DNA from 4 places in the Bacillus sp. V2I10 genome. Region 1 is predicted to be linked to each of the others. Evidence: riboswitches for the same ligand, from Rfam matches in the RefSeq annotation. Region 1 holds a riboswitch; each other region holds the start of a gene.
The links. Region 1 has a riboswitch for cobalamin ahead of QFZ72_RS13695 (energy-coupling factor ABC transporter permease). Riboswitches for the same ligand answer to the same signal wherever they lie in the genome.
Positions count from the first base shown of each region.

Region 1 (5,361 bases):
AGGTATAGCCTTGAATATTTCCAACACGCTTAAAGTACTTAAAAAATCTTTCATTTGGATGACCATTCTCTTTATACTCGTATATAATATTTTCAATTACCTTCACTATTTTATCTGGCTCAATTCCTTCCGCCACAGGCTGTCCGGCATGAGCTGTTCTCCCTACCGTTTTCGCTCCCAAAAACAAATCAAACTTTCCTTTTCTAAAAACAATTCCAATGTCTTCGTTTACTGCACCAAAGCACGCCATACCGCAACCATTGAAGCCAAGCTTCAGCTCTTTAGGCAATTCGAGTCCACTTAGCTTTTGGTGTAACTCTTCAGCATGAGGAATCGAATCCTTTTTCTCACCTTCGCAGAAATCACAAGCTTTCAGCTGAAAAACATCACCAATAGGTTCTAATAGGAAACCTACACCTCTTAATTTTTGAGTAATGACCTCAGGACTCGCAGTTGGAATCTTTAAATATATTTGATGGTGCGGCGTATATTCCATTGTCCCCTCATCACCGACTACCTCAGCGAGAGTTATCATTTGGTCTGGTGTAAACTTCTTATTTGCGATTCCTGGACTTACAGCTAATTCAAAGATCGATACTACTGGATTATTAACAGTCTTGTTTTCTTGAATACTTTTAGGTACATCTTCTACTTTACTAAGAGCTTCTAGAGCTAATTGTAAGGAGGAATGAATATCACGTTTAGTATTTACTTCAATACTATGATCAGCTTCATTCTTTCCTTTATGGAGTGCCCATGGTTCATTTTCATGTCTCAAGCGTTCATGCGGCTTTAATCTTTGTTCATTTGTATTTAATGTATACTTCCTTTGATACCCCCTTGGAGTAATCATTTTATTATCGTAAAAAAACGTAGACGAATTCCCAATGACTACAGTCGTCAGCATTCCGATATCGTAATCAAGCATATGGGCAAGATCAGTTATCACAATCTTTTCGCTCTCACGATATGCACTCTTCACTAGCCCAACAGGTGTATCGGGTGATCGATAGTGTAATAATATCCTTTGTGCCTCTTGAATTTGTCTTGTGCGGCGTCCACTCTTTGGGTTATACAGAGCTACAACAAAATCAGCTTGTGCTGCCGCTTCAATTCTTTTTTCAATTAGATCCCATGGTGTTAAATGATCACTTAAACTAATCGTACATGCATCATGCATGATTGGTGCCCCTAGGAGAGAAGCACAGGAATTAATGGCTGATATACCAGGGATAACCTCAACACTTACACCTGTTTCTTCTTTCCAGCCTTTTTCAATCAATACCTCATAGACCAGGCCTGCCATCCCATAAACACCTGCATCACCACTGGAAATGACAGCAACTATGTTTCCTTCTTCAGCAAGACGAACAGCTGCTTGAGCACGACTTACTTCCTCAGACATTCCTGTACTAATAATTTCTTGATCGGTTAAGAGATTTTCTATTAACTCAACATATGTTTTATATCCAATGATATAGTCGCTCTCTTGTATGGCTTCCTGAGCTCTATTTGTCATATGTTCAAAACTTCCAGGTCCAAACCCAATTACAAGTAACTTCCCTCGCATGTATACTCCTCCTTTCAAACTATCAGCCAACATTAAAATAACGAACCCTAACCTAAACGTTTCCGAGATTATATGCAGAAAAAAATGGCATTCCAACCGTCTGCAACACCAGTGAGATCTGTAATAAATGGAATTAGAGTTTTCATCCTGCTCTAATTCCATATTCATAAACTCTCTTGTTGACGAAAAATCAAAAATAAGTGTGAAACTAACCGTAAGTTTCAGTGTATGTAAAGTTGTTTGAGGAATCCGTCATTTAACATAAGTGGAAACAGTCCATTAATCCGCATAAGGGTGTGATCTCCCAAGGCATACTTGATCTCCTTTTTATTCCAAATCTCAAATCAAATTCATGCTGCTAAATTAGGAAACTTAAAGATGACAAGTTAACCGCCTCATTTTATTGGTTTGGATATTCCGATTACACACTCTGTTTTTTCAGGAGCAGCAAAACCTTGTTGATTATATTTGTAAATAACGGCTTCTTCTAAAATTTCTTCCCCTGCCAAATGTTTCTGTACGATTTTACTGCCTAGTTCCGGAGTAATCGCCTTGTACCATGTTCCTTCAGGATACACAATGACAACACAAGCATCCTTGCATCTTCCGTTACAGCGTGTTCTTGTCGTATGTATGGCGGCATCAAGATTCATATTTGCGACTTCCTCCCTAATCGCCTGCGTTACCTCCTCGCCTCCTTTCCTCATACAGCTGCTGCCATTGCAAATCAATACATGATGTTTCGTTTCCCTCAAATTCCAAGTTGTCATTTTAGCACTTCCAGTCTATTATTTTTAAAAAAATAAAAATGCACCCCTATATAGATAGAGGTGCACAAAAAATACATAGCAAAAGAACATAGCATTTTCTACTACACATCTACCTATAAGCCCGTAGGTATGCGTAAAAGATAGGCAGGTCTCCTGACTAAGGTTCATTGCTTTATTGCGTCTTCCCGAATACTATCAGTGACATTTGCAATATAGCTCCCCATTACAGTGGCGGGTACCGCGACGGCTTTTCACCGTACTTCCCTTTTGATCAAAATCTTGGTAAGATTTTTGAACCTATCTTTAACTTATTTAATTATTATTCTTAATGTTATTATTATTTCATAAATTTGTCTATTTCGATATTCATATTAAACAAGAATTCAGAAATTAGCAAACTACTTTTTAACAAATCGGACAACAAAAAAATCCGTCCAATTATTTTGGCGGATAAAACGGAAGCGCCAAATCACATTAAAATAAGCCATTTCCCCTGCTATTCATTTCACCGTTCCCCCGAAGAAAAAGAAACTTTAATACTAAATTTAAAAAGGACACAAAACCTATATTGTTCACGCTAAATTATATAAAAATAAATAGACAACTGCTAAACCTTATAGTAAGGTATAGACAAATTAACCAATCTTAACAGGTGCCATGCATGTGAAAGAATGTGTATAGCTTAAAAGGGAAGCTCGGTGTAAGTCCGACATGGTTCCCGCCACTGTAAATCTGAGCGACCTGCATAATGTCACTGCTTTTTAAAAAGCGGGAAGACGCAGGAAGCAGTGAAGATGAGTCAGGAGACCTGCCTGTATAAAGAACATAATGTGACCTACGGGAAATAGGGAGGTGTGTGCGAAGGGATATTGATGTGTCTGTATGCGGGCGGACCATTGTCTTGTAAGCATTTAAACTTCTAGTGGGTTTAAATGCTTTTTTATTTTGGCAACAACTATTTTAAGGGAGATTAAGGATGAAAACAAAATCATGGCGGGTTTCACTTATCATGCTGCTTGGATTATCAAGTTATTTTTGGCTGAATTCGTACGAAGAAGTTTATGCTATGCATATCATGGAAGGTTTTTTGCCTTTTGGCTGGGCGGTTTTTTGGTGGGCTGCAACACTTCCCTTCATACTTGTCGGCTTGCGTTCTATACGTAAGAAGCTTAAAGAAAACCCTGAATTGAAAACAATGCTTGGCCTGTCTGCTGCTTTTGCGTTTGTATTATCTGCCTTAAAGATTCCCTCGGTAACAGGCAGCTGCTCTCACCCAACTGGAGCAGGTTTAGGAGCCATATTGTTTGGACCTACAGCAATGAGTGTATTGGGTACGATCGTTCTATTATTTCAGTCATTGTTATTAGCGCACGGCGGTTTGACAACATTAGGGGCAAATGCTTTTTCCATGGCAGTCGCAGGTCCGTTGTTAGCATATGCGATCTTTAAGATCAGCAGAAAAATGAAGATATCGTTTGCAGTTTCTGTTTTTTTGGCAGCTATGCTAGGAGATTTAGGTACATACTTAGTTACTTCAGTCCAATTAGCGCTAGCATTTCCAGCTGAAGTGGGCGGATTTGCAGCATCTTTTTCAAAATTTGCCGCCATCTTCGCCTTTACTCAAATTCCGTTAGCAATTAGTGAAGGATTATTAACGGTTATTGTTATGAATTTACTTCAAAAATATAATATGCCTGAATTAAATCAACTTCCTGCTGTTAAGGAGGTTAGGTAAATGAAAAATTTTATTTTGTTTTTATTCGTTATTGTGTTGGCGATTATTCCCTTATATCTTCAAAAAGATGCTGAATTTGGCGGGGCTGACGGTCAAGCAGAAGAGGTTATTGAGGAAATTGCGCCTGCTTATGAGCCTTGGTTCAGTTCCATTTGGGAGCCGCCAAGCGGTGAAATCGAAAGTTTACTATTTTCTTTACAGGCTGCGACTGGGGCGATTGTCATTGGTTATGTAATCGGATTTGGTCGTGCCAGGAAGAAATATTCCTCTAAATAATGAGCAGAAACAAGGGATCCTATGTTGAAAATCGATGATTATGCTTATACTAGTGCATTAAAAGATGTTCATCCAATTGAGAAGGTCGGGTTTGCTTTTTCTTATTTACTATTTACGATCATTACAAAGAATATATGTATTGCTTATCTAACATTTATTTTGATGAGTGCAGGCATTGTTTTAGGGGCGAAAATACCATTTTATTCCTATGTAAAGCTTCTTCTGTTACCTTCTTTTTTTCTGTTTTCCAGCGTAGTTGCCATTCTCGTTTCAATTGCTCCTGCGAATAGCAAAATCTTAAATGCAATATGGAGTATTCAAATGGGATCATGGCAACTATATGTTAGCCCATATAGTATAAATCAGGCCTACCATCTCGCTGCAACTGTCTTAGCATGCGTGAGCTGTTTGTACTTCCTGATTCTGACTACAACTCTGCACCAGTTGATTTGGGTATTACAAAAAGGAAACCTTCCGGCACTTTTTATTGAATTAGTGGGACTGACTTATCGCTTTATCTTTGTACTTTTGGATAATATGCATGAAATCTATCTTGCACAATCCAGCAGACTGGGTTATCAGAATTATAGAGTTTGGATATCTTCTATCGCACAACTTATCGTTGGTCTTTTTATTAAATCGATACGTTCTGCCAGAGAATTGCAAATAGCAATAGACAGCCGCGGCGGAGATGAGGGTTTGTATGAAGTGGAATTGAATTTGAAGTATAATCGCTTCCATTGCGCAGGAATTATTCTTTCCATGGCAGCACTTTTTGCAATAGCCATTTTAACAAAGAAGATTTAATGAAAATTTAAAAGGGGCATCAGCAGTGAGATCACCAATCCTTTCGTTTGAAAATGTTACTTATAAATATGCAGATGGTACTATTGCGTTAAAAGATATTTCATTATCCATTGAGCATGGGAAGAAGATTGCCTTAATAGGCAATAATGGAGCTGGAAAATCAACATTGTTCTTGCTTCTAAATGGTATTTTAAAACCAACGG
Region 1 is NZ_JAUSYV010000001.1:2,726,131-2,731,491, reverse strand. It holds gene cobJ (precorrin-3B C(17)-methyltransferase) at 1-1,570, opposite strand, end outside; gene QFZ72_RS13700 ((2Fe-2S) ferredoxin domain-containing protein) at 1,966-2,340, opposite strand; cobalamin riboswitch at 2,467-2,656, opposite strand; cobalamin riboswitch at 2,976-3,170, shown strand; gene QFZ72_RS13695 (energy-coupling factor ABC transporter permease) at 3,317-4,075, shown strand; gene QFZ72_RS13690 (energy-coupling factor ABC transporter substrate-binding protein) at 4,076-4,351, shown strand; gene cbiQ (cobalt ECF transporter T component CbiQ) at 4,376-5,158, shown strand; gene QFZ72_RS13680 (energy-coupling factor ABC transporter ATP-binding protein) at 5,184-5,361, shown strand, end outside.

Region 2 (5,361 bases), 230 kb from region 1:
ATGTTTTCATTTGTTTTCTCCGCCTTTTATGTAATTGTCTTTTTTATTTTAATGCACGTTCCTTTGATACACCTGCCGTATCAAAGGTTGCCATTCCTTTTACCATTTCAGCGGCTGCTTCAACCAGCGGATAGACAAGGACAGCTCCGGTTCCTTCTCCAAGCCTCATCCCCAGTGACACCAGCGGCTTTTTTCCGAGCAAATTCAATACATGAAGATGTCCCGGTTCAACCGATAAATGCCCGGCAATCATGTAATTACGCACATGCCGATTTAATTTAGAAGCAACGAGCGCAGCCGTTGTGCATATAAATCCATCTAAAATAACCGGAATTTTTTTAGATGCTGCGTAAAGCATGGCACCTGTCATCGCTCCGATTTCAAAACCGCCTACCTTAGAAAGAACATCGATCGGATCATTGGCGTCAGGCTTCAGCTTATTCAGAGCTTTTTTAATAACATCGGCTTTATAAGCAACCTGCTTCGACTCAATTCCTGTTCCTCTGCCCGTGATATCCTCAGGCTTTAATCCGCTCAGGGCGGCTGCAATGGCACTGCTTGATGTTGTATTGCCAATGCCCATTTCTCCGAGGATCAGGAGCCTTGCGCCATTATTAATCATAGCTTCAGCCCTTTCCATTCCCAATTCCAGTGAACGGAGTGCTTCTTTTCTTGTCATGGCAGGTTCAACCGCGAAGTTTTTTGTTCCATAGCTGACCTTTTCAGAACGGACTCCTGGAATATCTGTTTTCACTCCTGCATCCACGATTTCCAGTAACCCATTTATCCGTTTAGTAAAAACGTTTATGGCTGCCCCTCCGCTCAGAAAATTGTTTACCATCTGAGAAGTCACCTCTTGAGGATAAGCAGAGACTCCTTCCTCTGCTACTCCGTGGTCTGCAGCAAAGACGATTACACCCGGGGGAAATACTTCAGGTTTTACATCAGTTGTGATTTCTGAAAGCTGCACAGCAATTTTTTCTATTTCTCCAAGACTGTTCATTGGCTTTGTTAAGGAATGTATGTAGGCTAAAGCTTCAATCCCTTTTTGTTTACTGACAGGCTCTATTGCATCTATCTGCTGATAAATATCAATCATTTCTAATTCTCCTCCTTTTTAAAAAACGTTTTCATTGCTGAATATATCTTTTTCATTTCAATAGAGCCTTTAACGTGGGCAGCAAGTCTGTCGTATTCGCTTTCTTTAAAAGAACGAAAGCGGAGCGAGCGCTCAATCGGCTTCAGGCCTTTTTTCTGGCGCAGCTTATTCAAATAAAGCCATCTGAATTCATCGTTATGAAAAACATCATGCAAGTACGTGCCGAACACCTGGCCATCTCGAGCGGTACAGCCTTCCTCTGTTCCGGAGAGGACTGAAAAAGGATCTACTTTTCTTGTTTTTGCTGTTTGTCCCATATGGATCTCATACCCTGATAAAGAAATTCTGCCAAAATCTTTTAGTGAGCAATAGCCCTCTGAGCGGATGGTTTTCTTTTCGGAATAGATGGTTGTACGGACAGGAAAAATACCAAGTCCACCGAGTTCCTGATGATTTGATTCAACACCGTTTGGATCCATCAGCTTTTCGCCGAGCATTTGAAAGCCTCCGCAAATGCCTGCTAGTTGAGTTCCTTTTTCATAAGCAGATCTTATTTTGTCAAAGAGTCCTGTCTCCTTAAGAAACAGCAGGTCTTCAGCTGTGTTTTTCGTTCCAGGCAAAATGATGAGATCTGGACTTCCAAAATGCGCAGCTTTTTTAACAAAACGGATATTCACATCAGGCTCCAGTCTTAACGGATCAATATCTGTAAAGTTGGATAATCTCGGATAAGAAAGGACAGCGACGTCAAGTTCTGCATCGTGATTGGTACCGTTTGAATACTGGCTTAAAACAAGGGAATCTTCCCCATCTATTTCAAGGTCAGGCAAAAAGGGAACAACTCCAAGTACCGGAAGCCCCGTATATTCTTCAAACCAGTCCAATCCCGGCTGAAGCAGTGAAAGGTCCCCTCTGAATTTATTTATAATGACACCAATAATCCGCTTGCGGTCACACTCGCTAATGAGCTGAAGGGTCCCGACCAGACTGGCGAAAACGCCTCCTTTGTCAATATCTCCGATTAAAATCACTGGAGCTTCTGCAATTGCTGCTACTCTCATATTGACAAGCTCACGGTCATTTAAATTAACTTCTGCAGGTGAACCTGCGCCTTCTATCACAATGACCTCGTATTTGTTCGACAGCTTCCTCAGCGATTCTTTGATCGCCGCAAGGCCTAACTTGAAAAAGTCCTCTCTGTACTCGGATGCCTTCATATTTGCATAGGGCTTCCCGTGAAACACGACCTGAGATTCCGTCTCTTTTGAAGGTTTAATTAGGATAGGATTCATATCAGTTGTGGCTTCAATTCCGGCAGCTTCCGCCTGAATTCCCTGAGCTCTGCCTATTTCCTTGCCATCACTCGTAATGTAAGAATTCAGAGCCATATTTTGTGATTTAAAGGGCGCTGTTTGATAGCCATCCTCTCGAAATATCCGGCATAGTGCCGTGACGAGCATGCTTTTTCCAGCGTCAGAGTGTGTACCCTGAATCATCAGTTTTAATGTTTTTTGCTCATTAGTATTCAATCCCATATATGGCATCTACACCTTCTTCATAGTAGTGCTTTTCAACATTGATAACAGACACAAGGTCAGCGATTTCTTTTATTTCATCCTTTGCATCTCTTCCAGTCAAAACAATGTGAACATGATTTGGCCGGTTTTGAATTGTCTGTATGACGTCCTCAATAGGCAGGACGTCATCGATCGGAAACGTATGAATAGCAAGCGCATTATTGATTTCATCAAGAATAACGACATCATAATCACCGCTCAAAATCTTTTCCTTAGCGATTTGCCAGGCTGATTTTAACGCTTTCCGGTGCACATCAGGTGTTTTAGTCCAAGTGAATCCTGCTCCAAGCTGATGGATTTCAGCACCGCTGAGTTTTTCAAGCACGTTTTTTTCTCCATAGGTTCTCTCAGGTGATTTTATAAACTGCAGGATGGATACTTTCATATCTCTTCCAATCGCCCGGACAGCAAGACCGATGGATGCCGTTGTTTTTCCTTTGCCATTACCCGTATAAACAAGCAATCTTCCTTTTTGATCATTTCCTGTCATTCACGCATCTCCTCTTTTTGTCTATAAACATAAAAAAGACCTTGAACTGAATGGAAGTCAGTCAAGGCCTTTAATAAGCAAAGTCACACACACTAAGGGTACCTGACTTATTCTTCCCACCGAAAAACAAGCAATCAATCATTAAAAGCAGGTCTCCTGGCTTGCGCTTCATTTTTCATTGAACCTTCCCAACTTGAAAAGTCAGTGGCGTCTCAATGAATCTGCGCTTACAGTAGCGGGGGCTGCACCGGATTCTAACCGGTTTCCCTATTATCCTGATCACATCAGGCACTTTTAAAGAATCATATTTTTTGTTCATTGTAATCTATAAATCTGGAAATGTCATCAACTTCTTTTTCCTGAATCTGAAATAGAACTTATTTATTCAGGCTATTTCTCGATTAAGCTAAAATCCTCAAGCTCCAGGCGTGTCGTTGTTTCCATTTGAATTCTCTCGCCAAATTGCAGTTGGATCAGCTTCTTAAATAACGGGCCATCATACACAAAGGTATGATATTCTCCTGCCTCACCCATTGGACATATCTGTGTGGACTTCATTCTTTCTATAAGCTGCTGATCAATTTCCTGGCCGAGCCATGTCCCATCAAGCACATCATCCTGAGTTCTGATGATGACTGCTTTGTATCCGCTATCTGCAAAAGCATGAAGGGCTTGAGGTGCTTCATCCTTCTTCATCCATAAAGGGTACAGTGCTTCTAAGCCAGCTGATTCTGCCGCATTTTCTCCCCAGCTGCGGTGTTCATCAAGATATAAATCTCCGAAAGCTGCACTTGTAAGATGGTACTTCTTCTTCAAATCTTTAAGTGAATCTATAAAACTTTGAGTATATCCTTTAAATGTGCATCTAATAAAATGTACAGGAATACCTAAGGCTTCGCTTTGTTTTAGTATTGCTTCCATTTTCTCACCATGTCCGAACGTTCTTTCAAGCTCAACAGGTACAGTGGTTATAAGACAGGCAATTTCATGACCTTGGCCAATGAGCTTATGCAGTGCCATACAGCCATCTTTGCCGCCGCTCCATGATAGAGCAATTTTTTTCTTCATTTTTATTTCACCCCTTATGTAAGATGGTTGACCATTTATTAATCATTATGATTTATCGGAAACCTTGTGTCAAAATGAATATTAGATCACAAAAATGGCCATTCGATAAAAATCAATTCGTTTTAAAATTGAATTAATATACACCGGCTTGATTGACTTTACCGATAATTTTATAAAAAAAAACGCCGGAATGAATATTTATCCATTTAAGCGCCAAAAAGAATTGATGTTGTTTTGTTCTTTCATCTCTGGAAATTAATCAAGTGCCATTTTCATAGCCGTTCTGTATAATAGCTCCGTTCCAAGTGAGATATCCTCCATTGTTGAAAATTCTTTAGGATTATGGCTGATACCGTCTTTACAGCGGACAAAGATCATCCCATACTCACATTCGTACGACATCGCTAATGAATCATGAAAAGGGCCGCTCATCAATTCAATCGGATTCAGTCCGATATGTGCACTCTCCTTTCTCATTACCTTCATAATTCTTTCAGAGCAATACCGCGGTTCACTATTTGTATCTTCTGAAATGGTATAAGTTAAACCATGCCGTTCAGAAATGGTGTGGATTTTTTTTCTCAGCAGATTTTCAATAAAATCGCGTCTTTCAATCTCAATATCTCTTAAATCGATTGTAAAGCTGACTTTTTCCGGAATGATGTTTCGGGAGTCAGGGAAGATCTTCATGCTTCCGACTGTACCGACTGTAGGCGCAGTGACATCCTCACTTGTTAATTCATTAAGGGCAACAACAATTTTTGCAGCTCCTACCAGCGCATCCTGCCTCATATGCATGGGAACGGATCCTGCGTGACCTGCAAAGCCCTCGAGTTCTACCGTCAGCCATAATGGTCCTGATATGCCTGTAACGATTCCCACTGGTGTATCTTTTGCTTCAAGAATCGGCCCTTGTTCAATGTGGAGCTCTATAAATGCGGAAATGCTTCCAGCAGGATATTCTGAGTCCTTAAATTTTTCGGGATCACATCCAAATTCAATCAATGACTCTTTTCGCGTGATTCCATTTTTATCTGTCCGGTCTAACTCCCCTGCTTCCAGTTTGCCAAGGATTCCCCTCACTCCGAACAATCCTTTATTAAAGCGGCAGCCCTCTTCGTCACAAA
Region 2 is NZ_JAUSYV010000001.1:2,954,378-2,959,738, reverse strand. It holds gene QFZ72_RS14890 (ABC transporter substrate-binding protein) at 1-10, opposite strand, end outside; gene cobT (nicotinate-nucleotide--dimethylbenzimidazole phosphoribosyltransferase) at 44-1,099, opposite strand; gene QFZ72_RS14880 (cobyric acid synthase) at 1,102-2,634, opposite strand; gene QFZ72_RS14875 (cob(I)yrinic acid a,c-diamide adenosyltransferase) at 2,618-3,166, opposite strand; cobalamin riboswitch at 3,296-3,477, opposite strand; gene QFZ72_RS14870 (Dph6-related ATP pyrophosphatase) at 3,557-4,234, opposite strand; gene QFZ72_RS14865 (M20 family metallo-hydrolase) at 4,490-5,361, opposite strand, start outside.
Region 2: it holds a riboswitch for cobalamin, as region 1 does, so the genes downstream of both, QFZ72_RS14875 (cob(I)yrinic acid a,c-diamide adenosyltransferase) here and QFZ72_RS13695 (energy-coupling factor ABC transporter permease) in region 1, are expected to answer to the same signal.

Region 3 (5,361 bases), 2.1 Mb from region 1:
CATAATCGGTCTGGATGCTGTCAAGCAGTGCCAGCAGACCGATGATTTTCAGAAAAGCATCCTGCTCTTCTTGTGATAATTGGGGGAACTGCTTAATATCGCCGGACATATTAATTTCAAATGGTGTCCAGAAGTTTGCCAGCATTTTTTTATATTTTGCGTAAGCCCAGGGATAGGAAACGTCGTCCCAATTCAATACATTGGAGCTGCTGCCGTTAATAATGGCTGTGGACTTGTTTGGTGCCCCGGCATCCATAATTGACCTTGCTTTCAATGAATGTGTCATGATTTTTCTCTCCTTTTAGCTAGCGCAAGACTCACAGTCTTCTATGGCACTTGAAGTAGACCGGACATAATAGGTGGTCTTTAAACCTGCCTTCCAGGCTGATAGGTGCAAGTTCAGCAATTCTTTTGCTTTTATCGTGTTCTGTACATAAAAATTAAACGAAACCGATTGATCAATATGCTTTTGTCTTGCGGCATTTTGCCTGATGCTCCACATTTGATCAATAAAATAGGCTGACTTGTAGTACCATGTGGTTTCGGCATTTAAATCTGGAGCAGTAACAGGTATTTTATAATCCTTTTTCTCTTCAGAGTACATTTTTTGGAAAATTGGATCGATGCTCGCTGTACTGCCTGCAAGAATGGAGGTTGAAGCATTTGGCGCCACCGCCATTAAGTAGCCGTTGCGAAGCCCTTTTTCCATTACCTGCTGTTTTAATTCATCCCATGGCATATTTTCGGATGTGTAATCTCTGCTTTCGAAATACTCTCCGGTATGCCATTTTGATCCCTCAAAAACTGGATAGGCTCCTTTTTCAGCAGCAAGCTTCATACTTGCCTGGATCGTGTAAAAGGCAATCTCTTCATATAATTTGTCAGCATACTGTACGGCTTCTTCGTCTTCCCATTTCAGACGTTTTAAAGCAAGCAGGTGATGCCATCCGAATGTTCCAAGGCCCACTGCGCGGTATTTCTGATTGGTGAGTTTAGCCTGCATCACAGGTATGTCATTGAGATCAATCACGTTATCGAGCATTCTGACCTGGATGGTAATAAGGCGCTCCAGCACTTCATCACCCGCAGCTCTTGCCAGATTAATAGATGACAGATTACAGACAACAAAGTCCCCCGGCGTTTTAACGGTGATGATTTTGCCGTCTTCTGTGAATTGCTCATCCATAGTCGTTGCACTCTGATTCTGAGTGATTTCTGTACATAGATTGCTGCAATAGACCATGCCTTTATGTGAATTCGGATTGCTGCGGTTTACTTCATCACGATAAAACATGAATGGGGTGCCTGATTCAAGCTGGCCTTTCATGATGCCTTTCATAATTTCAATAGCAGGTACGGTTTGTTTAGATAGATCAGGATGATTAACGCATTCCCAATACTTATCGCGGAACGAGCCGAAGCCTTTTCCTTCATCATAGAAATCTTCTAAGGAATACCCCATCACTTTACGGACTTCATGCGGATCAAATAAATGCCAGTCGCCGCGGTTTTCCGCCTGCTCCATGAAAAGATCCGGCAAGCAGACACCTGTAAATAAATCGTGAGTTCTTAAACGTTCATCGCCATTATTCAGCTTTGAATCCAGGAATGAAAAGATATCTTTATGCCACACATCCAAATAGACAGCGATTGCTCCTTTTCTTTGACCGAGCTGATCTACGCTTACTGCCGTATTATTCAGCTGCTTCATCCATGGGATTACACCGGATGAGACCCCTTTAAAGCCTTTGATGTCACTTCCGCGGCTGCGGATTTTTCCTAAATAAACTCCAATGCCTCCGCCTGACTTTGAAAGATTTGCAATATCTGTATTGCTGTCAAAGATTCCTTGCAGACTATCATCTACTGTATCTATAAAACAGCTCGACAGCTGGCCAACAGGCTTGCCGGCATTTGAAAGCGTCGGTGTAGCAACGGTCATGTACAAATTGCTGAGTGCCCAGTAAGCTTCTTTGACAAGCTGCAGACGATGCTCTGTCTTTTCATTGGCCATTAGTGTCATGGCAATGACCAGATAACGTTCCTGAGGCAATTCAAATACTTTTTTATCAAAATCTCTTGCTAAATAGCGGTCAGACAGAGTGCGAAGTCCAATATATGTAAACAGCTTGTCTTTTTCCGGCTGAATGATGGATGAGAGGCTTTCTATTTCTTCATGTGAATAAGCGTTAAGCAAATGCGGACTGTATATGCCCTTATCAGTGAGTGTTTTGATCAGGTTCAGAAACGAATCATATCCATTATGCTGATTGCGGTTGAATGCAGCTTCCTTATAAAGCTTTCTTAGATAAATGCGAGCACAAAAGTAAGTCCATTGAGGCTCAAGCTCACTAATATTGGAGAGGCCTTCGAGAATAAGGAGATTGGAGATTTGGGATGTTGTGTATTCGCTGCGGCCTTCGATGCTTTGGATGATTCTTGTGCTGTAATCATCCAGGTCAAGCTCTTTGAAGTCGTGTCCGATTTCATCTATGAAGTTCTTAATCCGTATTTCTGAAAATGGGGATTTTTCAAGTGTCAGTTCATTAAAAATAATAGTTGCCATTGTGGTTGCCATTTGACATCCTCCTAAAAAAATAATAAAGAAGCGCAAGCGCCCTTGTCAGCTCCTGGTTCTGAACGGGGAGCTGAATTTTTATGTCTAAAAAAAATCCGCTCATAGGATCATGAGCGGATCAAACGATAGAATAAAAGGGTGCAAGCAGTCCTGTTATTAACCATCGTTTCATCTCCTCAGTCCCCGAAGAATTCGAAACTATCTAGCAATCAAATGGCAGGTCTCCTGACTTGTGATCATTCTGTGCTGAGTCCTTCCCATACTTCAATCTCGTACAGTGGTAATCTCAGTTCGTCACACTTACAGTTGCGGGGACAGTTCCGGATTTGCACCGGATTCCCTTTTAAGCCAATAAATTGGCACCTTTACTTGCTGTTGTTTTTCAATATGTAGTATTGTAGTTTTAATTAAATATCAATATGTTGTGTTTCTGGCTAATTTCATAATAATGGACAGGAAAAGAAATTTCAACTTAAATCTGCTAAAAATTCAAATAAAATTGTAAAACCATTTTACAGACCAGCGTGTTTCATCATAACATAGGGAGAGGAAGTTTTTCATTCAATCTCATTTATTCGATCCGATTTATTTTTGAAACAGCCTTCAATCTAAACAAAGGAGCTTTTATATGTACATACTTTTAAACGGTGAATTTAAACAGAAAAACGAAGTATCTATTGATTTTGAGGATAGAGGATATCAATTCGGGGATGGTGTGTACGAGGTTATCAGAGTATATAATGGCTCATTTTTTGCGATGAAAGAGCACATGGAGCGATTTGTAAGAAGTGCAAAAGAGATTAAAATTGTGCTGCAGAATACAGCAGAGGAATTAACGGTGATGCTTAATGAGCTGCTTCGGAAAAATCAAGTGCAGAATGGTGCGGTCTATATGCAAATTACACGGGGCGTAACAGGGAGGAAGCACCTTTTTCCCGGGCAAGACGTTAAGCCTCAAATTGTGGCCTATCCAATTCCCTGTTCAAAACCTGCAGCAGAGCAGGAAAAAGGAATTAAATTGCATTTGATGGAGGATGTCCGCTGGCTACGATGTGACATTAAAAGTTTGAATTTGCTTGGGAATGTCCTTGCCAAGCAGGAAGCTTTTGAAAATGGGGCATATGAGGCTCTGCTGCACAGGGGCGAGCATATAACAGAAGGCTCTTCATCCAATTTTTACGGAATAAGGAACGGTGTGATTTATACTCATCCTGCTAATAACTTGATTTTAAATGGCATCACACGAATGAAGGTCGTTGAGCTGTGTGAAAAAAATGGTTTAACGCTAATCGAAGAAATGATCGAAGCAGATGATCTTGTAAATCTTGATGAAGCGTTTATTACATCAACAACCAGTGAAGTCATCCCTGTAACGGAGATTAACTCCCTGAAAGTTGGGGAAGGGGTGCCAGGTCCTGTTACGAGAGAACTTCAGAGGCTGTTTGAAGAAATGATCATTGGATAAGATGCCTGTCCAAAATGGAAAAAACCGCTTGAAGGCTCAAGCGGTTTTATTCATTCATTATACTTATGCAGCTAATTGCTTCTCAGGCTTCTTTCTGCCTGGCAAAAAACCAAATAAAATACTCAATATTGGAGACAAGTATAGGAAGAAAGCGAATGGAAGGTACTCTATGACATCAACTCCAAGTGTTTGCGCGAAAAATGCTCCGCTTACTCCCCATGGAATTAATGGATTGATGAGTGTACCGGCATCTTCCAGAGATCTTGATAAATATTTCTTATCAATGTTCATTTTTTCATAAGCATCTTTGAACGATTGACCGGGAATTAAAATGGAAAGGTACTGCTCGCCTGTCACTAAATTTACCCCTATCGCAGAAGAAACTGTTGCAAGGATAAGCTGACCTTTCTCTTTGATCCGCATAATCAGTCCTTTTAAAAGTGTTTGAATCAGCTGCATCGTATCCATTAATCCTCCTAAAGCAAAGGCGATCATGATTAATGAGATTGACCACATCATGGACTGAAGTCCGCCGCGATTCAGCATTTTCTGAACCGTTTCTTGTTTAATGTCAAACGCTGTGCCATTTTGCAGGACATTCAAAAATTGAGCAAAAGAAGCGCCGTCCTGAAGCAGGATTCCTGTTGCTCCTGCAGTCGCAATCCCTGCAGCAAGAGCGGGGATCACGGGAACTCTTGTGATGGCAAGGGCAATTACGATCAGGGGAGATACTAAAGTCAATAGACTAATTTGGACATGCTGTTGCATGACAGAGATAATCTCCTGAATATTTTCAAGTGTTGCAGCGTTTATCGTTAAAGTCGTCCCTAAGTACCAAAAAAGGAATGCCGTAATTAAAAAGGCTGGGATGGTTGTTTTCGCCATATGCCGAATGTGAGTGAAAATATTGACGGCTGCTACACCTGATGCAAAGTTCGTCGTATCAGACATCGGAGACATCTTATCGCCAAAACATGCCCCGCATATTACAGCTCCTGCTGCCCACTCGACCGGAACTCCAGCTGCAATCGCAACTCCCATGAGAGCAACCCCCACTGTACTCACTGTTGTGAAACTGCTCCCTACTAAAGAAGAAATAATTGTACAGCAAATAAGTGTAAGAATGAGCAGGGAACCTGGATCGATGAGATTCAATGCAGATATCATCACAGTAGGAATGGTGCCGCTAAACATCCAGGCACCGATCAGAATCCCTATTAAGGCAAGGATAATTATTGGCTGAACGCCATTTTGGATTCCTTTTACTAAACCGGCTTCAATCTCTTTCCATGAATATCTATAAATGAAGGCAACTCCG
Region 3 is NZ_JAUSYV010000001.1:4,826,189-4,831,549, reverse strand. It holds gene QFZ72_RS24410 (ribonucleotide-diphosphate reductase subunit beta) at 1-286, opposite strand, end outside; gene QFZ72_RS24405 (ribonucleoside-diphosphate reductase subunit alpha) at 302-2,578, opposite strand; cobalamin riboswitch at 2,777-2,959, opposite strand; gene dat (D-amino-acid transaminase) at 3,207-4,043, shown strand; gene nhaC (Na+/H+ antiporter NhaC) at 4,107-5,361, opposite strand, start outside.
Region 3: it holds a riboswitch for cobalamin, as region 1 does, so the genes downstream of both, QFZ72_RS24405 (ribonucleoside-diphosphate reductase subunit alpha) here and QFZ72_RS13695 (energy-coupling factor ABC transporter permease) in region 1, are expected to answer to the same signal.

Region 4 (5,361 bases), 650 kb from region 1:
TGCCTGTGTGCCTCCGGGAAGGATAAAGCGCTGCAGCGGAGGAGCTTCAGCAGAATAATGATCGATTCTTTCTTCTAAAAATGCAATCATTTCAGCTGTTGTTTTATAGGGATGCTTCTGTTTGCCATGTATAACCGCAAGATCGCTGCCGCAATCAAACAGCTCATGCTGGATCTTTTCAAATTCATGATACAAGTCAACCAGTTTTTCTTCATGAAGCCACGTCATGGCAAGACCGACAAATGAATTTACTTCATCAATTGTGCCGTATGCCTCGACTCTTAAGTCATCTTTGTCGACACGGCCGCCAATTATACTTGTTTTCCCTTTGTCGCCAGTTCTCGTATACAGATTCAATTTTAAGCAGCTCCTTTAGGGTTTAAAATAAAAAGAGCGAATCTTATCGCTCTTTTATTTTACCATTTTTCTTATTGCATTGTTATGCCATAATCCTTCTTATTCAAGTAATACTCAAACGTTTTTCGCATAACAGGATAAAGCAGAAGAAAGAAAATTCCATTTCCGATTGCATGTGCGGTATCAAAAGGCAAACCTGCAAGGTAATAAGCTAAGCCATGGTCAGTTAAAACAAACATATTCAGTGATACAACAAACCCGAATAGATAACCCGACAATACAGAAATGGGTGTAAAGATGATCAGACGATTTGATTTCACATATTTGCCTAATAGACCTGATAATAACGCGAGTGTACCCCATGCGAGCATTTGCCAGATTGTCCATGTCCCCATTCCGAGCAGCAAATTGCTCAAGAAGCAGCCTAATACGGCTACAATCATGCCATTTACAGGACCAATTAAGATAGAAGTAATCAGAATAATCGCTGTCATTGGCTGGACGTTCGGAACAAATTGAAAGGCCATTCGCCCTACAACTGATAAAGCAATCAGCAGGGAAAGCAGACTGATTCTTCTAGTTGTCATAACGTGATCCAGGATTACTCATATTTTCTTAAATCGAACTCTACTTTATCTCCATCTTTCAGCTCGATTTCATTAGCACCAGTCATCGCATCTTCGCCATTTACGATTAAGTGCCAGTAGGTTTTATCCTTATCGCTTGCCATCATTCCATCAATTCCGCTGATGAACCCTCCAGCTTCTTCCACTTCAAAATTCGCTTTCATTGCATCCATCAGAGTCTGCCCTTCTTCAAAAGATACTTCTTTTGAATCAACTTTCTCTGCCTTTTCGTTTTTAGTCAGTGTTACAACAGCTTTTGTCTCTTCTGTTTTTTCTCCATTTTCAGCAGCCTGCTCTGATCCCGGAGCTTCCTTCTTCGGCTCCTCTGCTGTATTTCCGCATGCTGCAAGCAGCGCTAAAAAGAAAACGGATAGTAAGCTTAAAAATTTATTCACAACAAATCTCTCCTTCTTCTGTATGTATCTATTTGGTGAATCATGAAACCACAAAACAAAAAAGCCCATCTGCAGATGGGCTTAATAAACGGCATAATAAGATACAGATTGTATGCAAAGAAACATAAATCCTGCCGTTTCTATGCTCAACCCCCGAAGAATACAAACAATGTAAGAGATTCCGGCAGGTCTACTGACTTTTGCTTCATTCTCCACTTGAACCTTCCCATATAATAAACAGCAATAGAGCCATCTAATTATACAGTGGTTTAACCCAAAGTTTCGTTGGCAAATACAGTTGCGGGGACAGTTCAGGCATTGCACCTGATTCCCTATTAAGCGTAAAGCACCTATATCTCAAAATATACAATTTTATTAATTCAGTCTTATTTTACATAAAATGACTCAGGTCTTCAACAGAAATTTCATTAGGTGTTCCTTATGAAACAAGAATTTTCGTCACGTTCTATCAGAAAGACTGCTTTTTCGAGGCAAATAGAAGCTGAAGGCTGTACCTTCATTTACCTTGCTGTGCACATTGATCGTGCCGGAATGGGCATCTACGATGTTTTTTGCAATCGCCAGGCCAAGGCCGGTGCCCGAACGGCCTCTAGTTCTTGCTTTGTCCGCTTTATAAAACCGTTCAAAGACAAAAGGCAGATCCTCTTCTATAATACCTGTACCTGTATCTTTTACGTCTATTTTCATGCCGCCAGCAACGGTTTGAACATGAATTTCAACAGATCCCCCTTCAAGCGTATGTCTGATCGCATTATCAATAAGATTCGTCAAAACCTGCTCAATCTTATCGGGATCCAGAACAAACTCAGGGTCTTCTATTAAAAATGAAGAGGTTAACGTGATTTTTTTGTCCCTTGCAAGTCCCTGGAATTTTCGGTTGATTTTTTCAATAAATTCATAAATCGAGATTCGTTCTAAATTCAGAGAAATGTGACCGGCTTCCATTCTTGCCAGATCCAGTAAATCATTAACAAGTCTTCCCATGCGCAGTGATTCATCGTAGATTACCTGTGCAATCTCCTTTTTCTCTTCCTCAGAGCTTGCAATGTCATCGACTATCGCTTCACTGTATCCCTGCAGCATGGCAATCGGCGTTCTCAGCTCATGACTGACATTGGCAATAAAATCCTTCCGCAGCTTATCTAGCCTTCTCTCTTCTGTCATATCTCTGAGAACAGCAACTGCACCCCGAACATATGACTGGTTATAGAGAGGGCTCATGACCATCACCCAGCTCCTGCCCTGAAGATTGACCTCGACTATGTGTTCTCTCTCTGTGTTGACAACTCTTTGAAATAATTCTTTTGCTTCTGGAGGGATTTCCTCTCCCTCATTGATTTGCATTTTTTGTTCGTAGTACCAGGACTGAAGAAACCGTTCAGCAGGGGGATTAGTCACGAGAATCGTCCCGTCAATATTCAGCGTAATGACTCCGTCTGCCATACTGCTTAAAATACTGGTTAAATGTTCTTTTTCCTGGTTAAGTGCATTGATATTGAATTTCAGCTGCCTGCCCATTTGATTAAACGCGACGGCAAGCTCGCCAATTTCGTCATGACTTAAAATCGGCACCTTCGTATCAAACTTTCCGCGTGTAAGCTCCTGCGTTACTTCCCGCATTTTTCTTAGCGGATAAGTGATTCTTGTTGATAGAAAGAATGCGAATATCGTTGTTAATACAATGGCAATACCTGCCGCAAGCAGAATATATTTAGTCGTATGCTTTGTTGTTTCGTGAACAGCAAGCAGCGACTGCGACATAAACACTGCCCCGTTTTCCCCATTTTTCAGCTCATAGGGTACGCCGACGACCAGCACTTCCTCGTTATTATCCGAACTGATCTGCTGCTCTTTTGAGAGTTCGGTGAGCTTGCTGACATTTTTTTGATTTGCAAATACTTTAGACAGCTCGCTGTCATTCCGAATATCCTCCATTTCAAAAACAGGGGTACTGTCAAATTTCTTTGGTGAAAACCAGTATTTGTTCTGATCTTCGACGATGATGATGCTTGTAAGTTCATCGGCCAGTTCCCATGAGATTGACCTCGCCAGTTCCTGATCTTCATGATTTTCAAGTATAACCGAGATTTTGTTGGCTAATTGTGTAAGCTCCCGTTTGGCCTCGTCCACATGATAATTTTCAATGAATTCTAGAAGAAGCACAGTCAGAATTAATAAGACAAATGAAACGAGCAATAAAATGGTAAACCACAGTTTACCGACTACGCTTTTCCAAAACATCATTCACTGCCTACCTCAAATTTGTATCCAACTCCCCAAACAGTCACGATCATGGCAGCTGCATCAGGTGATACCTTGCTCAGTTTTTCTCTCAGGCGTTTTACATGTGTATCTACTGTACGCAGATCACCAAAGAACTCGTATTGCCATACTTCTTTTAATAATTTCTCGCGGTCGTATACTTTGTCAGGCGTTTTCGCGAGGAAATAAAGCAGCTCATATTCTTTTGGAGTTAAACTGACCTCTTTGCCGTCTGCAAGCACCCGGTGTGCATCGTGATCAATAGAGAGATGCGGGAACACGATAACATTCTTAGCTTTCGTTTCTGTTTTCAGGAATGATGTTGTCGATGAGCGTCTAAGAAGTGCTTTCACTCGCAGAACGACTTCTCTTGGACTGAAAGGCTTTACGATGTAATCATCTGTTCCGACTTCAAAGCCCTGAACCCTGTTTACCTCTTCACCTTTTGCCGTAAGCATAATGATAGGAGTGGCTTTTTTCAGGCGCAGTTGTCTGCAAACTTCAATCCCATCGAGTCCGGGCATCATTAAATCAAGCAGGATTAAGTCATATTCTGTAGACAGTGCCATTTCAAGAGCATCACTGCCGTTGTCAGCTTCTTCAATTTGATAGTTTTCTCTCTCTAAATACATTTTCAAAAGTCTTCTGATTCTGTCTTCATCGTCAACGACCAAGATTTTATAGTTCATGTTGTTTTCCATCTTGCTTCTCCTCCTTCAAGTACTCATATACCATTATCTTACCAAAAAACCTTCACTTTATATGAGTGAAGGCTCTCTTGATAAGAAAAGTGCAAGTGCCCGTTTAGCTCCGGCAGACAGATAAGAATCCGGCAGAAAAGTCCAAGTTTGACTTTTCCTCTGGAATAGTTCTGGCCGATGTGGCGGGCGATGGAACTGTACACCACTGCAAAAACTTTATACTTTCTTTTCTCTTAAAGAAAAACTCTTATTAACTAGGCATAAGAATGCAGACCGGCAATCACCAGATTGACAAAAATCAGATTAAACATGATGATGGCAAAGCCAATAACGGCAAGCCATGCTGATTTTTCTCCCTGCCATCCTTTTGAAAGACGCAAATGCAGGTAGGCTGCATAGAAAAGCCAGGTAATTAATGCCCATACTTCTTTAGGGTCCCAGCCCCAAAAGCGTGTCCAGGCGATTTGAGCCCAGATCATCGCAAAAATGAGCGCTCCCAGAGTGAATACCGGAAATCCAATTGTAACGGATCGATATCCGATTTCATCTACTAAATCCAGATTTACGTTTTTGGTGAGAGGCTGAAGGAAAGCTGAGATTCGCTTTCTCAAGATTAACCGGATCGCTCCGTATAATAATAATCCGGTGCCAATTGACCAAATGACAGTATTCAGCTTTCTCGCAGAAATAAGAGCGGGAACTTCAACAAGAGCTTCCATTTTGCCTTCTGTTAAAAGTTCGCCTTTATGAGGGCCTACCAGAGCAGGCATATTATAGATCATTTCTGCATTTTGCTCATTTTTATCTGTCCATTTATAAACGGCTTCATAATCCATCATTCTGAAGGTGCTTGTTATTGCAATGAATGCAATCGTAGCTACAAGTGTATACATGACAACTTCAAGCCAGAATGTTTTCTTGGAATTTTTCGTTTGATCCACTGTCCGGATCAAATAAATCACACCTGCTATAAAGCTGATGGAAAGAATCGCCTGTCCA
Region 4 is NZ_JAUSYV010000001.1:2,075,168-2,080,528, reverse strand. It holds gene QFZ72_RS10560 (cob(I)yrinic acid a,c-diamide adenosyltransferase) at 1-357, opposite strand, end outside; gene QFZ72_RS10555 (ECF transporter S component) at 429-944, opposite strand; gene QFZ72_RS10550 (DUF4430 domain-containing protein) at 959-1,378, opposite strand; cobalamin riboswitch at 1,545-1,747, opposite strand; gene QFZ72_RS10545 (ATP-binding protein) at 1,838-3,643, opposite strand; gene QFZ72_RS10540 (response regulator transcription factor) at 3,640-4,362, opposite strand; gene ccsB (c-type cytochrome biogenesis protein CcsB) at 4,617-5,361, opposite strand, start outside.
Region 4: it holds a riboswitch for cobalamin, as region 1 does, so the genes downstream of both, QFZ72_RS10550 (DUF4430 domain-containing protein) here and QFZ72_RS13695 (energy-coupling factor ABC transporter permease) in region 1, are expected to answer to the same signal.